DNA from 4 places in the Paenibacillus sp. 203 genome. Region 3 is predicted to be linked to each of the others. Evidence: riboswitches for the same ligand, from Rfam matches in the RefSeq annotation. Region 3 holds a riboswitch; each other region holds the start of a gene.
The links. A riboswitch is a leader RNA that binds a small molecule or an ion and turns the genes downstream of it on or off. The one in region 3 is predicted to bind cobalamin.

Region 1: another riboswitch for cobalamin. It lies ahead of cobJ (precorrin-3B C(17)-methyltransferase); the one in region 3 lies ahead of WA407_RS00905 (ABC transporter substrate-binding protein).
Region 2: another riboswitch for cobalamin. It lies ahead of metE (5-methyltetrahydropteroyltriglutamate--homocysteine S-methyltransferase); the one in region 3 lies ahead of WA407_RS00905 (ABC transporter substrate-binding protein).
Region 4: another riboswitch for cobalamin. It lies ahead of WA407_RS11185 (ABC transporter substrate-binding protein); the one in region 3 lies ahead of WA407_RS00905 (ABC transporter substrate-binding protein).

What each region holds. Positions count from the first base shown of each region.
Region 1 covers NZ_JAXCHD010000001.1:428,789-433,962, reverse strand. The annotation lists gene cobK (precorrin-6A reductase) at 1-139, opposite strand, end outside; gene WA407_RS02005 (sirohydrochlorin chelatase) at 136-1,215, opposite strand; gene cobJ (precorrin-3B C(17)-methyltransferase) at 1,308-3,107, opposite strand; cobalamin riboswitch at 3,418-3,603, opposite strand; gene WA407_RS01995 (TIGR00730 family Rossman fold protein) at 3,661-4,215, opposite strand; gene WA407_RS01990 (uroporphyrinogen-III synthase) at 4,421-5,174, opposite strand, start outside.
Region 2 covers NZ_JAXCHD010000001.1:400,710-405,883, forward strand. The annotation lists gene WA407_RS01855 (DUF6985 domain-containing protein) at 307-840, shown strand; gene metE (5-methyltetrahydropteroyltriglutamate--homocysteine S-methyltransferase) at 927-3,245, opposite strand; cobalamin riboswitch at 3,407-3,602, opposite strand; gene nrdG (anaerobic ribonucleoside-triphosphate reductase activating protein) at 3,786-4,283, opposite strand; gene WA407_RS01870 (anaerobic ribonucleoside triphosphate reductase) at 4,280-5,174, opposite strand, start outside.
Region 3 covers NZ_JAXCHD010000001.1:192,569-197,742, forward strand. The annotation lists gene WA407_RS00900 (nucleobase:cation symporter-2 family protein) at 1-993, shown strand, start outside; cobalamin riboswitch at 1,742-1,945, shown strand; gene WA407_RS00905 (ABC transporter substrate-binding protein) at 2,163-3,743, shown strand; gene nikB (nickel ABC transporter permease) at 3,759-4,688, shown strand; gene WA407_RS00915 (ABC transporter permease) at 4,703-5,174, shown strand, end outside.
Region 4 covers NZ_JAXCHD010000004.1:377,953-383,126, reverse strand. The annotation lists gene WA407_RS11190 (FecCD family ABC transporter permease) at 1-571, opposite strand, end outside; gene WA407_RS11185 (ABC transporter substrate-binding protein) at 568-1,575, opposite strand; cobalamin riboswitch at 1,784-1,977, opposite strand; gene WA407_RS11180 (histidine phosphatase family protein) at 2,100-2,858, opposite strand; gene cbiB (adenosylcobinamide-phosphate synthase CbiB) at 2,903-3,874, opposite strand; gene cobD (threonine-phosphate decarboxylase CobD) at 3,864-4,967, opposite strand; gene WA407_RS11165 (lipoate--protein ligase) at 5,127-5,174, shown strand, end outside.

The DNA.
Region 1 (5,174 bases), 240 kb from region 3:
TACGTACGTCCAGTCCTGCTTCGGCCAAGCTGGCTGCCGCGCTTTCGGTTACGACCGAGGTCAATACGTTGTAGCCATTGTCACGGATTTGCAGCGCCAATTCCCGAGCATCGCTCGTTCCACATAGCATGAATATCATGAGCCCTTCACCTGCCCGCTTCCATTCACTACAGATGGCGTATGTGAATGCTCGTGATGGTGATCATGGTCATCATGGCTGTGAGCATCGACATGCTCATGAGTGTGATCGTGGCTGTGTGTATGGTGATCATGATGATCGTGATCATGTGCATGGTGATGGTGATGATGCTCATGATCGTGATGGTGGTCATGGTCATGGTCATGGTCATGGTCATGGTCGTGGTGATGATGGTGGTGCTCCTGCGCCTCCAGACGGAACTGGCAGTTATCACAATTGGCCGTAACCTTGCCGAACAAGCCTTCCTTAGCTCGCTCCAGCACCAGTTCAATCAATTGAGGATGAAAACCAAAATATCCTCCCATTTCCACTTGTAATGTAGGGTGAGCCTCGGCAAATTCCTGGGTCATTTCTCCGATGCGCTTAATCAGCACACCCGTGAACAGAAAATAGGGAAGCACGATAATCTTTTTGGCCCCCAGTCGTACACAACGCTCCAATCCATCGGGAAAAGAAGGCTGCGTCACACCGATAAAGCTGCTCTCTACCCACGTATAAGAAAGCTGTTCCCATAGCATACGGGTGATTTTGAAAAAGTCACTGTTCGCATCTGGATCGCTACTTCCGCGTCCTAACACAAGTACCGCCGTTTCTTCGTCGGATACCTCGGAAAATGCCTCTACAGCGCTATTCATTCCCGCTGGAACTGCAACCGGACGGGCCTCTTTCAAGCGGCTTTGCAGAATGCTGACGATTTTCTCGTGAACGCCAATCGGGCGTCCATATACAAATTCCACCTGTGGATATTTTGCTTTTGCCCGATCAATAGCCATCGGAATATCAATTTTGGCATGTACCGCTGCGAACAAGATAATCGGAATGAGAACGACACGCGTCGCACCTTTCTCCACACATGTTTGCATCCCATCAGCAATGCTGGGACGTGTCAACTCCAAGAAACAGGTTTCCACGCACATATCCGGTACCCGGTCTGCCACTGCCTGTGCAAATTCCAGCAGTTCCTGGTTCCCCTCCGGGTCCCGACTTCCATGTCCAACTAACAATATTGCATCCACTGCTGTTTTTTCCTCCTCTTTAATAGGGATAGCCTGCATGACGCCCTATTTTATATATATGCTTGTATCCAGTTCATCAGGCCTTCAGTCCATTAATCACCACAAACCGCATTCACTTCTACCGTTGCTGGTGCATCTTCATGCCGGAAACCCGCAACGACACCTACACGTTTAAAAAATTTATGAAAACGCTCATTCGGATGCCCTTTTTCCTTATATTCAGCGATGACGTTCTCCACAATGTCAGTAATTTGATCACCCGGAATCCCTTCCGCTACGGGCTGAGCGGCATGAGCATTGCGCCCGAATTTTTTGCCACCAAGGAAGAGGTCGTATCCTCCCTTGCGATAGACGATGCCAATATCCTCCAGCACCGCTCCATAGCAGGCCATACCGCATCCGTTCAAAGCAATGCTCGTTTCCTTGGGTGCCTGTAATCCGCCAAGTACAACCTGTAGATGTTCAGCCACAGGCACAGCGTCATCCTTCTCCATATTGCAGAAGTCGCACGCCTTCACCTTAAACACATCGCCGATCGGCATGACAATGAATCGTTCATCCCGCAGTCGTCCGACCAGTTCCTCGGGGTCTGCGCACGGCACACGCAGCACGATCTGATGATCCGGCGTGTACTCCAGCTCGCCGTCATCACCCGCTACCTCGGCGAGCATTGCCATCTGGCGAGCGGTGAACTTCTTGTTTCCCACACCCGGGGAAACGCCCACCTCAAACAGCGCAGGCTTGCCAAAGCCGCCTGTCGCCATCCCGGCCGTAGCCCCCGCTCCGGCCACCGCTGACGTTCTTGCGGTGCTCTCGGCGGTAGGCGCTTGCCCGCTCCAGCGAGCGTTGGCTGCGTCAGGCAGCTTGCCGCCAACAGCGAGGCGGCTTAGTGCCTCTGCCGCCAGCGATGCCGGGGTTGCTGCGCCGGTTTGCACAGCGGTCGTTGCCTGCACGGCAGCCATCGCTTGCGGGCGTGCCTGCGTCGCAATCGCAGCGCCGCTCGCGGAGGGACCAGCGAGCGTAGTCGGGGCTGCGCCTGCCTGCGGTGCGGCCTCTTGCGCGCCCAGCGACCACGGCTCCGCTTCCGTACGGAGACGCTGATGCGGCTTGAGCGCTTGCTCGGTCGCATCCAGCGTGTATTTGCGCTGATATCCGCGCGGAGTCACGATCAAGCCGTCATACACCGTTGTCGAGGAATTACCGATGATTACAGTTGTCAGCATCCCGATGTCATGATTCAGCATATCTTCCAGCGTCGTGACAATAACTTGCTGACGTTCACGATAAGCACTTTTCACCAACCCAACTGGAGTTTGCGGATCGCGGTAACGCAGCAAAATGGACTGCGTCTCCACAATCTGGCGGGTACGTCGGCCACTGCGCGGATTATATAATGCAATCACAAAATCGGCAGAAGCCGCTGCTTCTACGCGCTTCACAATCGTTTCCCATGGGGTCAGATGATCACTCAGACTGATCGTGCAAGCATCATGCATAACTGGCGCGCCCAACAGTGAAGCACAGGACTGAATAGCAGAGATCCCTGGCACGACTTCTACCTCAACCCCGTCCTCGCGTCGCCAGCCTTTTTGCATCAGCACTTCGTACACCAGCCCTGCCATACCATAGACTCCTGCATCTCCACTGGAAATGACAGCTACCTTCTTGCCCATCTCTGCTTGGCGAACCGCCTCCTGCGCACGGCTCACTTCCTCTGTCATCCCTGTGCGTACAATCTCCTGTCCGTTCAACAACGGACGGATCAAATCAACGTAGGTATTGTAGCCGATAATGACCTCACTTTCGGCCAGCGCATCCAGCGCCCGTTTTGTGATATGTTCCATATCTCCTGGTCCAAATCCAATCACCAACAATTTTCCTAATGGGCTCATCGTGCTCCTCCTATTCATCCTTTTCAGGGCAGCTATCCTATCTATTTCAATGATTTATGGACATCCTGTAACTCAAAAAACCCCATCCTGCCCGGATGGGGTTTCTATGTACGTATCTCTCATCAGACGAACAAACAGCGTAAGAAGACACTATTTGTCTTCCTCCAGCCTGCCGTTGTTTTCCACCTGTCTGTTTACGCTTCAAACGCTGCTGCACGTTCATATCCACGCAAACCTCTAACCAACATGGAAAAAGCAACGTGTGCCTGATTTCCTGATTTCGTACACCCATCCTCTCCGCGAAGGTTAACGGTGCATACAGATCAAGGTAGGTCTCCTGGCTTGGCATCAACAGATTCTTTCGTCTTCCCCGTTTTTCACGAGTGACCATTTAAAAAAATCCTCTTCCTTACAGTGGCGGGACCGCTCGGGATTTGCACCCGATTCCCTGTTACCCTTTGCTCAACCGCAAAGGCACCTTGTCTGTCCGCTATTTGATTATGGGTCTTATCATAACCTTGCCTCAATCAGTTGTGCAAGCACGAAAAACGCTTTATTTCAAGTTCTCTGCTTTATTTTTTAACATATGTAGCAATTCATCCGGGTCCGCAGAGATACTTAATAACGCTGGATGCTCAGCCCCGGTAAACCCCTCTTGCACGCTATGGCGCACCATTTCTACTAACGGGTCAAAATATCCATTCACATTCAGCAGCCCAATCGGCTTGCGATGAATGCCGATTTGAGCCCAGCACAATACCTCGAACAGCTCCTCAAAGGTTCCCAAGCCACCCGGAAGGGCTATAAACGCATCGGCCATCTCGCTCATTGCCGCTTTACGCTCATGCATGCTCGCTACTTCAATAAATTCGGTAACTCCCCGATGAATGATCTCTGCATCAAATAACAGGGTGGGCATAATGCCAGTGACCTGACCGTCACCCGCCAGCATGCCATCCGCAACCTGACCCATCAGCCCCCTACTGGAGCCACCGTAGATCAGACGGATATGATGGCGAGCCATGGCTTCTCCCAGCTTGCCTGCCGCTTCAACATATACCGATGAATGTCCAGGTCTGGACCCGGCAAATACACAAATAGAATTCATTAACGTCTCAGCTCCTGTCCTAAGTATCATGCATCGAAACTTATTCATTATATTAGCTAAATATTTTCGCTATAACAAAAATCTTTGTCGATGCATGTCCAATAAAAAAAAGATAAAGACCTCGCAGGCCCTTATCTTTATTTTACGCTTTATCCAAAAATATAAGTTCATTTTTAGCATACTATATTTATAATTCTATCTCATTTCAATGACCATTCACGATCTTCAGACCACAGCCATGCACCGAATCGTTATGCTCAAAATATTTGCCAAGCTCCACCATCATCGCGCCCATGCGCTCTTCGGTTGGAAACACGACTCGTTCAATCCCCTCTTCCACAATGGACTGCGCAGTCACCTTCCCTACTGATACAGCAATCACATCCTCGCGGAAAGCTTCCAGTAAATCCTCGATTCGATTTTGCTCTCTCGCATATTGGGCTAAAAATCGGATTTGCGGACCACTCGTGAACGTAACAGCATCAACATTACGATGGATAACATCCTCCAGTAACGCCTGCAATTTTGCTTCCTCAGGTGGGATATGCTTATAAGGAAGTACCTGGCGGGTCACTGCCCCCTGCTCGTCCAGCCATTTTACCAACCGTGGGGCTGGATCGCCATGCAGTTGCAACAATACTTCTTTCCCCTTCAGATCGTATGGGGCGAAAGCTCCTGTCAATCCGATCAAACTTCCGTCCTCGTCTCGTACTACTGGCGTAAAGCCACGCTTTTTGAGTCCATTGACCGTCTTGTAGCCCCGCGCTGCAATGTTGGAAGATTGTAGAAGCTCCATAATCTGCTCAGCCACGCCCATATCCTCTGCCATATCGAACAAGGCATCCAGCCCCATACCTGTCGTGAAGATGTACCAGTCCGGAGGGTTCTTCACCCACGATACAACAGCGTTGCGCAGCTCGATATCATCCAGAAAAACCGTGCCCTGAGCCGGACGTTGT
Region 2 (5,174 bases), 210 kb from region 3:
GTGTATAATTTGTCACGGGTACTAATTATAGAACAGTAGTCAGGTATAATTTAACATCATGTACTGATTAATGCAAGGTACTAAATTTTTAATAATAAAATATTTTTGCCGAAATGGGTATATTTTCTTTCTTGAAGGCTTTATCGAATAGCGAATGTTGTAGAAAAAAGTAGTTTCACTTGGAAATTCCTCGAAATCTGGCTGGAAGCCCAAATAAGATGCCGCTTTAATTTCATTCATTAAAATGATAGATTGTAAAGTATTCAATAGGGTTAAAGATTACTTTTTATGAAGAGGTGGTAAAGGGTGGATTGGAAACACTGGTATATGGAACTGGAACACGATGATGAGTCTTGGGATGTATCTGAGGAGATTGTTCTGCGTGGTGTAGTACATGTTGATTTTTGCGGGCAGCCCTCGGAAGTAGAAGTCGAATTTATCGTGGGAGCCGACTCCGAAGAACAGGCACAGACTATAGAAGAACCTACACAGTTGCAAAAAAAGACATGGGAGCAGTATATGGAATATTCGTCAACTATTCATCCTCAAGTGTTGGAGTCCATACACCATCATTATGCTGGCATAGTGGAAGAGTACCGGAATGCTTACAGTACATGGGGAGAGGACCCAGATGAATATGCGCCTTATGTGGAGCGGCCGGAACAATTGTTGGATCGAATACAGCTTATGTCTATACTGATTTCCGACTCATCGGCAAAGGATGAACTGTATTTGAATTTTAGTTGCTCCTGGGATCGAGAACATGGCTTAGGCGTACATATGAAGCAGATGAAAATGGAGCATATTCAAGGCGTATATACATTATATGATCTAGAATAAATCCCCTTCCTGGCTTTTAGCAAAAAGGTCGGAAAGGGGAATAGGATAAGGCGAAAATGATGGCGCGATTGGATACGATAAAAAAATTAGTTAGATACAGCCAATGCAGCCCGGGCTGCTTGAGCCGCTTGTACCATTTGTCGCAAGGCGGCGACAGATTCCTCTTTGGTGCGGGTTTTCAGACCACAATCCGGATTAACCCAGAACAAATCTGATGGCAGTACGCGCAAGGCACGCTGGATCATGCTTAGCATTTCAGATACATCGGGGATGCGCGGGCTGTGGATATCGTACACGCCCAGACCGATGCCTTTGTTGTATACCTGATCTTCAAAGCTGACAATCAGTTCTCCGTGGCTTCGCGAGGTTTCAATAGATATAACGTCGGCATCCATATCGGAGATGGACTGAATCATATGCTGAAATTCGGAATAGCACATATGCGTATGGATTTGGGTCGCTGGCTCTACGGTGGCCGTGGTCACAAGGAAGGCTTGAACCGCCCAATCCAGATAGGCTTGCTGCTGTTCTTTTTTCAGCGGAAGCCCTTCACGAATTGCAGGCTCATCGACCTGAATCATGCCGATGCCCGCTTGTTCCAGTGCCTCTACCTCTGCCCGTAATGCCAGAGCCAACTGTAAAGCAACTTGACTACGTGGAATGTCATTACGTTCGAAAGACCAGTTCAAAATGGTAACAGGACCCGTAAGCATTCCCTTAACAGGCTTGGAAGTTAACGATTGGGCGAATGCCGTTTCTTCCACGGTCATGGGCTGATCGAAGGAAACGTCTCCGTATATAATCGGCGGTTTGACACAGCGGGAGCCGTAGGACTGCACCCATCCGTTTTGCGTAAAAGCAAAGCCGTTCAGCTTTTCGCCAAAAAATTCAACCATGTCGGTCCGCTCAAATTCCCCATGTACAAGCACGTCAATGCCAATGTCCTCTTGGATATCAATCCATTCCTTAATTTGCTGTTGGATGAACGTTCGATATTGCTCGGCAGACCATTCTCCTTTGCGATAGTGCAGGCGGGCCTTGCGGATCTCGGCGGTCTGCGGGAAGCTACCAATGGTCGTCGTAGGCAGTGGAGGCAACTTCAGCTTATTTTGCTGAATCTCACGACGCTCGGCGAAAGGAACGCTGCGTGACAGAGGCTCTTTGGCCAACAGGTCGGCCAGATCGGCAGTTGTCTGTACGCGTGCCGCTGAACTGTTGAAACGGGCTACCGCATCTGCACTTTGTCCAAGCTTGGTGAGTGCGGATGGATCGTGTTTGCCAAGTGCAGCTGTCAGGATGGCGATTTCCTCTAGCTTTTCATCAGCAAAGGCCAGCGCTTGCACCAGCTCCTTGTCCAGCTTGTGCTCTGCCTCCAGGCTGACTGGCACATGCAGCAGACTGCATGATGGCTGTACGATAAGCTGCTCGGCAGTGGTCTGTTCTGCTAACTGACCCAGCAGTGCAGCTACAGCGTTCAGGTCGCTGCGCCATATATTGCGTCCGTCAATGACACCAGCGCCCAGCGTTTTTCCTTTAGGAAAGCCATGCTGCAATATATGCTGAAGATTTTCGCCACCATCATACACAAAATCAAGACCCAGCCCCTGTACCGGAAGTGCGGACAGACGCTCATAATGATCTAGGCTGCCAAAGTAGGTTTGCAGCATTATATTTAAGGAGGGCGCAGCTTGGGTCAAAGCTTCATAGACTTCTTGAATAATGTCCAGATCCTCTACTGGGAATGAGGTGGTCAGGACAGGTTCATCGATTTGTACCCACTGAACACCTTCTGCTGCTAGCTCAGACAGGACACGGGTGTATAAAGGCAGGAAGGTTCTTATAATAGAGGCAAGCTCCTTACGATCATAGCCTTTGGAAAGGGTAACGAATGAATAAGGGCCGATGAGAACCGGTTTACCCTCAATGCCTAGTTCCTGTTTTGCTTCACGATAAGCCTGTAAGGGTTTATTTTCAGTGAATACCGGGACTGCATTTGCCAATTCGGGAACGATGTAGTGATAATTGGTATTCATCCATTTGGTCATTTCACTGGCGGTTGCTCCCTTCTGACCGCGAGCGATCCCGAAGTACACGGACAGAGGAATCGGACCTGCGGGACGATAGTTGAACCGTTCAGGTACTAGACCGAACATCACAGATGTATCCAGCATGTGATCGTAATAGGAGAAGTCTCCGACAGGAATGCGATCAATCCCCTTATCGCGTTGCTTGCTCAGATGCTCCAACCGTAATTTTTTCATTTCCGTCTGCAGTTCGCTTTCGTTAATGCTGCCGTTCCAGAAGCGTTCCAGTGCTTTCTTCCATTCCCGATTTTCGCCGATACGCGGATATCCCAGATTACTGCTAATTAAGCCGGACAATTCAGGCCATTCAATAATGGACATGTACTTTTCCTCCTAGCGGGTAGCTGTTTTATTTTTACGTACCAAAAAAGGCATTCTTCCCCCCAAGGTTAAAAATAAGTAGGGGAAAGAATGCCTCCGTGATTAAAAAATCAAAAATACGGCGACTGCTCTTAACACCTCCCTATCTTCCGTAGGTACTTGCGATGTTGTTAAAATAGGCAGGTCTCCTGACTTACGGATCATGACGCTCAGCATTCCTTCCCGGTCTGTGGACCAGTGGATATATGAACAGCTGAAAGTTCCCCGTTTACAGTGGCGGGACCGTGCCGGATTTGCACCGGCTTCCCTTTTAAGCCTGATCTGAATAGAACAGACACCTATCTCCAAGCTATGCGGTTAAGGTATGACGAATAATTATGCACTCGTATACTTGTTCACCATCATAAGTGAAACTTACAGGATGCGCAATAGAAACTCCAATGGAATCTGTTAGCTATATGAAAAAAAGACAAGCCTTACCCATGATGGGGGCTTGTCTTAGATTAGATATAGCATCTTGCTTGCTGGGTAAGCATCGCCTTATGTCAATGAAACGGTATAGCCTGCCTGAATACTGGCTTTCACATCTACCAGACGCTGGTTGCGACTGCCCCGGAAGGGAAGGGTCAGGTCCTTTTGCTGTTCTACAAAACGACCATCCACAATCACATCGCACAAAAGCGCCAGTTCCTGTCGCTCCGGATCTGTGAGTAGATCTTCATAGACAAAGCCAGTGTAAGCCCACACGGTTCGGTCGGGACAGGCCTCGCGGAAGTCACGCACAAATTGCGAGCATTCTGCTGCTGAGAAAAACGGGTCTCCCCCGCAGAGAGTCAGTCCGTCCAACAACGGATTTTCCATGATGTCACGAATGACCTCCTGTTGTCGTTGGGGGGTGAATGGCTCGCCTGCACGGAAGCTCCATGACTCTGGATTAAAGCATCCAGGACAGGCATGACGGCAACCGCTAATGAACACGACGGTGCGCAGGCCGTATCCTTCGTTCAGAGATTCCGGAATGTAGCCACACAAATTCACTTATGTTTCACCCGGTCTCGAACTTCTGCCTGTTTTGCGGCATTAAAGCGAACGGTATAATCTCCTGTCAGATATCCGGTTACCCGACGTAAGCGCTGAAAGTGTGTGTGCTCCTCATCTGTGCCACATTGGGGGCAGCTTGTCCCGATAATCCCTTCATAACCACATTCCGTACAACGATCCACCGGATGGTTGATGGAGAAGTAGCCGATGTTCTGATGCAGCGCATACTGAACAATTTTAAGAAACGCATCCGGGTTATTCCGCGCATTACCGTCCAGCTCAATGTATGAAATCGCACCAGCGTTGCATAGGTTATGGAACGGAGCTTCCAAGCTGATTTTACGAGCAGCCGGGAGCGTGTAATACACGGGAATATGAAAAGAATTCGTGTAATATTCTCGATCATTTACCTCAGGAATAATCCCGAAATCACGTTGATCCAGCAATGTGAACTTGCCCGACAGACCTTCGGCAGGCGTAGCGAACAATGTAATATTTAAATTGTGGTACTCACTCATTCGATCGCAATACACGCGCATGGAAGTGATGATTCGCTGTGCCTCGCGGTATACGAAATCATCCTCCCCGTGATGTTTCCCGTATAGTGCCTTCATGCACTCAGCCAGCCCGATGAACCCGATCGAAAGCGTACCGTGCTTTAGTACACTTCCCACCTTATCATCTGGTGCCAGTTGTTCTCCACCTTCCCATACCCCTTCGCGCATCATAAAGTCCGAGGCTTTGGCCGGTTGGCTGGTCTGGATTTGATAACGATGAATTAGGCCATCTACCGCAATGCGCATAACTTCTTCTAGTCTCGCATCAAAGCGATCACGGTCAGGTGTCAGGCGTTTGCCTGTGCAAATACCATACTCAATGCCAAGTCGC
Region 3 (5,174 bases):
GTGGTATTAGCGGCACCGTTGTATGGCAAGCTGCTACGCTTTTTCCCGACGGTTGTTACGGGTTCGGTCGTTACGATTATCGGTCTATCTCTTATTCCGGTGGCGATGAACAATGTAGCAGGGGGCCAGGGCAGCTCGGATTTTGGACAGCCACGTAATTTGCTGTTGGCGTTAGTTACACTACTGGTTATTCTGCTTGTGAATCGGTTGGCAAAAGGCTTTTTGCGCTCGATTTCCGTGCTTATTGGTCTGTTCGCGGGTACGGTGGTTGCTTATGGAATGGGAATGGTGCATTTTGCACCCGTGGCGGAGGCCTCATGGGTGAGTGTCGCGCAGCCGTTTTATTTTGGTAAGCCAGAGTTTAGCATGATGGCAGTTTGTACGATGATTATCGTCAATATTGTCAGTATGGTTGAGTCTACAGGCGTTTATCTGGCAGTAGGCAAAGCGATTGATCAGAAGGTGGAACAGAAGCAGATCGTCAATGGTCTGCGTTCCGAAGGACTTGCGATTATGCTTGGGGGTATTTTTAATGCGTTTCCTTATACAGCTTTCTCGCAAAATGTTGGTCTGATCTCACTCACACGCGTCAAATCGCGGAACGTTATTTTTGCTGCGGGCGGGATCATGGTTGTTCTCGGTTTGCTGCCTAAGCTGGCTGCCTTAACGACAGTGATTCCTAACGCTGTGCTAGGCGGGGCGATGATCGTCATGTTTGGCTCGGTTGCTGCATCAGGCATGTCTATTTTGTCAGAAGTGGATCTGCGGAAGGAAAGCAATCTGCTGATCGCAGCATGCAGTATTGCCGTGGGCCTAGGCTCTGCCGTTCTGCCACAAATGTTCGACCAGCTGCCGAGCTTTGCCAAAATGCTGCTGCAAAATGGGATCGTTTCGGGTTCGATTACTGCGATTGTCTTGAACATTGTTTTGACGAGAAAACAAGGGGAATCGGTCAAAAGCGTGACGGTTTCGGAGGTTCCACAGAAGGTTTGATGATTAGGAATAAATAAAGATAGCCGGAGAGAGGACGTATGCCTCTTTTCCGGCTTTTTGGCATGGAGTTATCCAGATAGTAGATACCCTTGCCGCCTGGGGACATATAGATAAAGCTGCGGGATGAAATGGGTAGCTCTAATTTGGTGTGTTTTCCAGTTTATGAGCTAGAAGAATTTGCTAGAGTGGTAGGAAGGGGCATGGTATAATCTAAATTATGGATTTTGAATAGTGGTGGATGTTTTCGGACCACGGTGCAGCTTCCCGAAAGGGGGTGAAGCCGATGGTGAACCTTGTGTCGTGCTACGATGTGTTGCGTTGGATGGTTACGTTACTAAGCCTGGTGTTTAGTATTCGTAAACTTTATCGCTGGCTACGTCGGAAATTTCGGACAAGCGAAAACCCACCGCGTAATTAGGTTAGGCGCCTAACGGTGGGTTTAGCTAAGTATTTAGCGCGCCGTGGTGATCCACAGCCTTTCAAGTCCTAAGAGTCTTTGCCGTTGGCGCGGCGAAGACTCTTTTTAGTATACGGACACAAAGGTTATCTCTATACCTAATTTTAGCACGTTCATTTCGTGCACGCAATGAATAGCCATTACCTTCATTCTCGCCATATCATTCAAATTTGAATTATTATACAGCATTTATTGACAAGCTTGTGACAACAAAATAAGATAATCCTAAATCGTAATGAAAAGAAATAATAGAAGAAAACAGGTGTGAGCCGGACGACTCTGTGTATGGGGTTTTATTGAGACCATGTGGATAGTTGTTGAGCGTGTTCACTTAAAAGGGAAGTTCGGTAGATCCCGACACGGACCCGCCACTGTATACAGGCATCAGTAGGATACTACTGGAGCTTTCAGAACAGCCACTGGAACTGTGAAGAACCGGGAAGGCCTGAAAGATACGCCTGGAGTCAGGAGACCTGCCTGTTTTGACATCACTGTTAGACCCACGGGATTGCTGGGGAGGTGGTTAGGCGTGCTGCATACGGAATGTCTGAAACCGATCTGATCCCTTCTATATTATTAGAGTTGGCTTCGAGGTGAGTTTTGACATTTTATAATGGAGCATTTCTGACTGCTGATCAAGTGGTCCGGAATGCTTTTTTCGCGTTTTGCGTTAGGTTTATATGATTTTACAAGATAGAGGGGGATTCATCGAATGATTAGCAATCATAGCAGGCGCTCATGGTTGATATGTACAGGGGTGATGCTGCTGCTGGCAGTTATGGCTCTTTCGGGATGTACTAGCAATAAGACGTCGAATAGCTCCGGCAAAGATGAGAACGCGTCAGCACAACAAACAGCGACAGGTAAAAAGCTGGTAATGGCGTATACATGGAAACCGTCAGGTGTTGATCCGCACGGAGATAATAGCTGGGATGTGATGCGATCCGGTGCAGGTGAGACACTGGTACGTTTGAATGAAAAGCTGGAGCCTGTGGCTTGGCTGGCAAAGGAGTGGAAGCAGGATAGTCCTACAGTTTGGACGTTCAGCTTGCAGGATAAAGTCACTTTTCATAATGGAAAAAGTATGGATGCAGCAAGTGTAAAAGCATCTTTGCTACGCTCTATCGAGAAAAGCCATCTGGCGAAGGATTTACTGAATGTGAAGTCCATTGATGTAAGCGGCCCGCTGGCCTTAAAGATTACGACAAACCAGCCGAATGCGGCGTTGGTGTCCAATCTAGCTGATCCATCGACGATTGTACTGAATGTGGCATCGATGAAGGATGAGCAGAGCTACCCAGCGATGACAGGCGCCTTTAAAATCAAAGCGTTCAACAAGGACCAATCCTTGGTCGTAGAGCGTTATGACGGATATTGGGGCGAGAAGGCACGATTGGCTGAAGCGACGATGAAGTTCATTACGGACGGGAATTCGCGCCTGATGGCGCTGCAATCCGGCGAGGTGGACGTAGCGACGGATATTCCGGTTGATAACGCAGAGGTACTGAAAAAGAACGACAGGCTACAAGTGCTGTCGGCTCCCTCCTTGCGCACCCATATGCTCGTGTACAATATGGAATCCCCAGTATTCAAGGATGCGGCGAACCGTAAGGTGGTGGACAGCCTGATTCCACGCACATCGATTGTGAGCGCCGTCATGAGGGGCTTCGGTACGGAAGCAAGCAGTCCGTTCCCGAGCATTCTTCCCTTCGGTAAAGTTGAGCGTAAAGCGCTGGACGGAACGGCGGATCAGCTGTTAACGAAGGATGGCTGGCAGAAGGACGCCCAAGGGACATGGACTAAGCAAGGCAAGCCGTTCGAGGTTACGCTGCTGACTTTTCCTCAGCGTCCTGAGCTCTCTGTTATGGCTGAGGTCATCCAAAGCCAATTGCTGAAAGAGGGAATTCAGGTCAAGATTCGCAAGGTGGAAAATATCGACGAGGCGTTGACCAAAAACGATTGGGATTTTGCTATGTACAGTATGCTTACTGCTCATACAGGAGAGCCACAATATTTTATGGACATGTTTTATTCTTCGCAAAGCGAAGCCAATGTAAGCCGTTATAGTTCCAAACCGCTGGAGAGTATTCTTAACAGCTTGAAGCTGGCGAAGGATACAGCGCAGCGTAATGCTGTGACACTACAAGCGCTGGATATCATCAATACGGATTTGCCACAGTCGTTCATTGTGCATCCTGACAATGTGTTTGGTGTGAAAAAAGGGGTGGAGGGTTTTACACCCCATCCGATCGAGTATTACTACATTACAGCGCAATCCGATATTGCGGAATAACGAGCGGCGTATCCTATGATTCGTTTTATACTGGAACGTGTGGCGCAGCTGCTCATCATTGTATTCGTTGTATCCACGCTGACTTTTGTACTGATGAGGCTGGCTCCTGGTGACCCTGCTACCATTTTGCTCACCGCGCATAATGTCCCTGCCTCTGAGGAAGCGTTGACGACGCTACGGCAGGAACTGGGCTTAAACGAACCGTTTCATATTCAATATGTGAACTGGCTGCGGGATGTGTTCACAGGGCATTGGGGCACCTCGTATGTATCCAAGGAATCCGTGCTAGCCGAACTGTGGAACAGACTGCCTGCTACTGTGGAGCTAGCTGCTGCGGGCTTTGCCGTCATGACGGTGCTTACGCTGGGGTTGGGACTGGCTGCCTCGCTAAAAATCAGCGGTCCACTGGATCGCCTGGGCAGGCTGTTTGCCCTGCTGGGATCGTCGATCCCCTCTTTTTGGCTTGGGTTTCTGTTGATCTATCTATTCTCCGTTCGCTTGGGCTGGCTCCCATCCATGGGAAGAGAGGACTGGACACATCTAGTGCTCCCAGCGCTGACTCTTGGTGCAGGTTTGGGAGCTGTGCAAGCCCGTGTACTGCGCGCTCAAATGCTGGAGCTGGGTGACCGGAATTTTGTGAAAGCAGCGAAGGCTCGAGGCTTTTCCCGTATGCATATCCTGTTTTTTGAGATATTTAAGCATGCGGTTCTGCCTATAATTACACTGCTAGGTACCAATCTATCATTTATGCTGGCAGGTAATGTCATCGTAGAGACCATTTTTTCATGGCCGGGGTTGGGCAAGTATTTTATAGATGCAATTACACAGCGAGATTATCCGGTGATTCAGGGGTATGTTATTTTCGCCGTATTTTTAATTGTAGGAGTTCAGTGTTTGGTGGATGTGGTCCAGACGGCGATAGATCCGAGGCTGCGTTTGCGTTAAGGGGGAAGCTGAAAATGAAAAAGATACGGCTTTCCTTTCAAGGGAGCTTGCTGGCAGGAGGCGTACTGTTTGGTCTGATCGTGCTGCTTGGGTTATTGGCTCCATGGGTCGCTCCTCATGATCCTCTTCAAGTGGATCTTTTGAACCGTCTGGCACCACCCAGTCGGAAATATCCTTTCGGTACGGATCATCTGGGTCGGGATGTGCTGTCAAGGCTAATTTACGGGATTCGGATGAGCGTGCTAATCGCATGTGCAATTACTGTAGCTACGTTGTGTTTCAGTCTGCCTATAGGGTTGCTCATTGGTTATGTGCGTGGACGTGTGGATCAGCTGATCATGCGGGGAATCGACGGTGTACTGGCTTTTCCTGATATTATTTTAACGGTGGCAATTGTGGGCATTTTGGGCCCAGGTTTTGTTAACATGACCCTTGCGATTATTGCGGTACGGTGGGCGGGTTATGTCCGGTATATCCGTAGTCTGG
Region 4 (5,174 bases), on a different contig from region 3:
ACAATATTTCATTGACCGTCTCCTTCGACATGGCTGTCAGAAAGGAAACAACCGCTCCCAGAAAGGATTGCATCACCACACCCGACAAAATGAGACTTTGTGTCGGAATTTTTCCACCTTCCCGTGCCAACGTCAGCACCATCCACAGCGTCAGCATTCCGGTCGTAAATGCCACTAGCGGCAGCGTCCATATGCCAACAAATGAAAATTGAAGGCCCCAATAGATCAGTACTGCCGCTCCTACCGAAGCCCCCGAGGATACCCCCAGTGTATACGGATCAGCCAAAGGATTACGCAGCACACCCTGAAATCCGGCTCCCGCCAGCGCCAGCGCTGCTCCTACCAACATTCCCAGTAACACTCGTGGCAATCTGACCTTCAAAATAATCTGCTCTGAGGATGTATTCCAATCCGGTGTAAACGTATCGCCTAACCACGGAAGGTGGTTAACCAGAATGCCCGTGATCTGGCTGACCGGAAGCTTGGCCGAGCCGATGCCAAGACAGAGCAGCAGCGTCAGCAACAGCAGGACAAGACCTGTCCCTCCAAAGCCGATCAGTTTACGGTTCATTTGAAAATTTCAGGATACACGCCCTTGGCCACTTCCTTGAGACCTTCCGTTACGCGTGGACCCGGACGACTGATCAAATTATCATCCACGGCAAACACCCGGTTGTGGCGAACAGCCGATATTTGATCCCATCCACTGCGAGCTTTAATGATTTCGCCGAGCGTTTGGCCAGTTTTGTCGTCCTTGACACTTTTGCTGTACAAAATCACGTCAGGGTTCGCAGCAATAATATTTTCTTCACTAATTTGGTACCACCCCTTCTGCGTGGCACCTACATTTTCGCCGCCCGCCAACGTAATCAGCTCGTCCATAAACTCGCCTTTACCAACTGTCCAGCCTGGTGAAAACTCGACGTATACCCGCAGCTTCTGCCCTTTACCGATATTTTTAACTCCTTCTTTCACTTCCGCTACATCTGCTCTCATCTTGTCAGTCACCGCTCTCGCTTCTTTCTGATGATCGGTGATTTTTCCATACAATTCGATGTTAGCTATGACATCTTCAACTGTCTTCGGTTCCGTTTTAAAAATCATAATTCCCATGTCGCGCAGCTTGGTCGTAGCCTGTTCACTAAGTGATATCCCTGCAAAAACGACTTCCGAGTTAGCAGCAATGATCGCCTCTTCGTTCGGTTTCATAATACCGCCTACTTTAGGCTTTTTCGTAGCTGCTTCCGGGTAATCAGAGTAGTCGGAGACGCCAACTATTTCCTTATCCAGTCCGATGGCGAACAGCGCCTCGGTTTCTGCCGGGGAGACGGAAACGATTTTATCCGGCGCTTTTTTGAATGTAAATTCCTGTCCTGTTGCATCCTTAACTGTGAGTGGGTAAACTGTTTTGCCCGGAGGCTCTTGTGCGGTTACGGTCTTTCCCGGCTGCTGTGCAGAAGTCTGATTCTCTTTATTTTCAGCATTTTTCCCATTAGCGCCACATGCACTCAGCACAACTGCCAAAATCAGAACCAATAAACCTGTTGTCCAAACCTTTATTTTTTTTCCTGCCATGATTTGCACCCCTTCATAAAAAAATCGTTAAGAGCGTTACTTGAGCATCATCAGATATCTTCTAAATCCAGCCTTCTTTTCCTATCAAAAAACCCCCGCATCCTTATATCAGGACACAGGGGTCACGTTAGCGCAGATCGTGCGCAGGCGGCAGCTTCTTTCCGCACGGACAGTCACTGCGAACACGTCATCCTTTCCTCGAAGGATTATGGTGACAGGCGGACGGGCAGGTATCCTGACTTATGGTAAGATGCATGTCCTGAAATTCCTTCATATGCTTAGTAGCACATAAAGCAGGACTAACGGGCATGCTTCCATTTACAGTGGCGGGACCGCGCCGGACTTACACCGACTTCCCTTTTAACAGCGCAGGCAAGGGAAACCATAGTTTCATCACACTGCGCCGACCTCGTCTGCTGGATATTTGATGTAGTGGTAGTCAAGCCGTTCTTTTACTTGATGATTATAGGTTAAAATGAGGCGGCTTACAACCCAAACAGCCTCTTTATCCACTGGTGTCTAACCTAATGAGGGAGCATTTCGGCTATGTAATTGTGCGGTCCTGCCAGCCTCAATTGAATCCTAAATGCTTCTCCCGGCTTCGGATTCAGACTCCAAAAATCATGGCCCGGTATCAGCATACAAGCTAACTGACGAATTACGCCACCATGCGTAACGACCAAAACAGAGAGCGGCCCAGCAGTCAAATCCATGGGTCGAACTTCCATAGCAACACGCCATTCATACAGAGAGTCAAGAAATTTCCGCAAACGATTCACAAAATCTGTCCAAGACTCTCCTCCAGGAGGGGTTATCCGTTGCGGCTCATCAATCCAAGCGCGATACAATGACACATCCTTGAGCATGTCATACGTTTTTCCATCCCACTCGCCAAAATGAAGCTCTCGCAGACGTGGTTCCATCATAGGAGACATAGTGGATAGGGAACCTCCAGACGTCAATTCTGACTCCGGCACAATGATCTGCAAGGTCTGGCAACATCGCATTAAATCGCTGCAATAGATTCGAGCAAAGGACTGCCCCTGCAATTCTTCTTGCAAAGGCTTTAATTCTTGTTCTGCTCCTGGTAGCAAACCTAAGTCGGAGTGTCCCATATATCGACGTTCCTTATTCCATAAGGTTGTGCCGTGACGAACTAACACGAGCTCCATGTCCCAATGCAGATCTTCTTTAGCATCATACGGCACCTTATCCTCCTGTGAGTTCGGACTTTGTACGTATTCTACCGTCCTTTTTGCTGCTATATCTTGTTTCAAGATCATGTCACTTCCTGCTCGATCATTATTCAGTGTGTCACGCCTCACCCTCACCGCACCCATCCCAAGGCAAAACAACCTGCGGCTCCTAACAAACACAATCCTACGAACATACTGGACACGGCGAACATCAGCTGGATTGTATACCGTATATCTTTCGACTCTAGCGGTCGTATCCAATCGCCCATGTATGCACGAAAAGAGCGTACGCCATGATACACATTATAGCCTCCAAGACGAATCCCCAGTGCTCCAGCAACAGCTGATTCCGGGAAGCCACTGTTCGGGCTTGGGTGCAGACGAGCATCTCGCTTGACTGTGCGCCAGCTTCTAGCAGCATCTCGCTTGTATATCCACGCCGCTACCACAAGCATTGCCGCTGTCAGGCGTGCCGGAATGTAGTTAGCCACATCATCCAGACGTGCTGAAGCCCAGCCTAAATGCAGATACTTTTCATTTTTATAGCCAACCATGGAATCTAGCGTATTCACAGCACGATAAGCCAGCGCCAAGGGTGCTCCCCCGATCAGGGCATAAAAAAGCGGGGAAATAATCGCATCCACGATATTTTCAGCGACCGTTTCAACCGTACCGCGTACAATCTCAGGTTCATCAAGCTGTTGCGTATCCCGCCCGACAATCATGCCTAGCTCCCGCCGTGCCGCAGCCAGGTCATCCGCCTGCAACGCTCGATATACTGCCATTCCTGCATCCTTTAGTCCTTTGGAAGCAATCGTGGTCGCAATCAGCACCATTTCTGCGCCGACAGATAACCACGGATGAATCCAGGCAAGCAAGTGCAACAGCGCCCAGGCGAGCGCAAAGGAGCCTCCCGCCACAATGAGCGGAAGCAGTATACCCGCACGTTTCAGCCCCCGATCACTGCGGACCTGGCGACGAATCGCTTTTTCCAATGCTGAAATGGCATGTCCCATACCGATGACTGGATGCGGCAACCACCTCGGATCACCGATCAGCCTGTCCAAAAGGTAAGCTGCCAGGATAATCAAGCTAACTGTCACGCCGCTGCTCCTCCTCCAGCACTTCACCCAATACAGACAGCAGCCTGTCGTTGGCTTCCGCGTCCTTGACCGCAATCCGAAAATGGCTCGTCGTCAGTCCCGGATACATAGCACAGCTACGTATAAGAATTCCGCGTTGTCCAAGCGCCTGCTGAATAGCCGATGCGCTCCACGTACCCGGCGCCCTTGCCAGCACGTAATTGGCTTCACCGGGAACGACACCGCAGCCCCATTCCGCCAAGGCGGTCAACAGGCGGTTGCGCTCCGCAGCAATCAGCTCCTGTGTTTGGCGCTCATATGCTTGCCCACTTCTCAAACACGCCTCCCCAGCCAGCAACGCCAATCCATTCACACTCCAGGTCACCTGTTTGGCCGTCATTCGCCGGATATAGTCCGGATGAGCAATCGCATAGCCCAATCGCAAGCCAGGAATGGCATAAAATTTGGTCATTGACCGGATCAAAATCACATGAGGATAGCGATCCAGCACAGGCAGCAGTGAGATTCGCCGTTCCAGCGGAATAAAATCAATGAATGCTTCATCCACCACCAGCACGGTACCCGTTGTGCCAGCCGCCTCTGCCAGCTCGCACAGCTCCTGCTCACTATATTGCACGCCATTTGGATTGTTCGGCTGTCCGAGGAACAAAACATCTACCTGCTCCATGAGCTGAAGGATGTCCTCCACGTCCGCCTTCCATTGAAGCGAGGCCTTCCCATACACCCGGTTGACCTCGGCTCCGAATTTGCCCGCCAGCTCGGCATATTCCGAAAAACACGGCTCCACTGTACCCACACGCTTAGGAGCTAGTCCCAATAGTAGGAGCGCCATGCTTTCAGCCGCTCCGTTTCCGATACTTAGCGACTCCGGTGGAACATGCAGTCGCCGTGCGAGCATATTTTTAAAATTCCGATGCCCAGGGTCTGGATAGCGAATCACAGTGTCAAATGAGTGTTGCAGCGCCTCAAGCACCTCTGGCGGTGGACCAAGCGGATTAATATTTGCACTAAAATCTACAAAATCCGCAGCAGCTCCGCCAAAAGTCGCGGCAGCTGTTTCCCTGTCTCCACCATGACCGTAAACCTCTATCATTGCCTCTCATCCTTTCCGCCCGTTTCCAATCATTTAGCTCCATTATGAGGCTGCTTTTTGCGTCCCGTCAATGCAAATGAGCTTTTGTACATGGCTCACTTGGGTTACAATAGAAGGAGGCACACATAAATTACACAGTTTATATACGGAGGAATGGACATGCTGTTCATCGACAACCAGGGGATACACGATCCAGCCATTAATCTT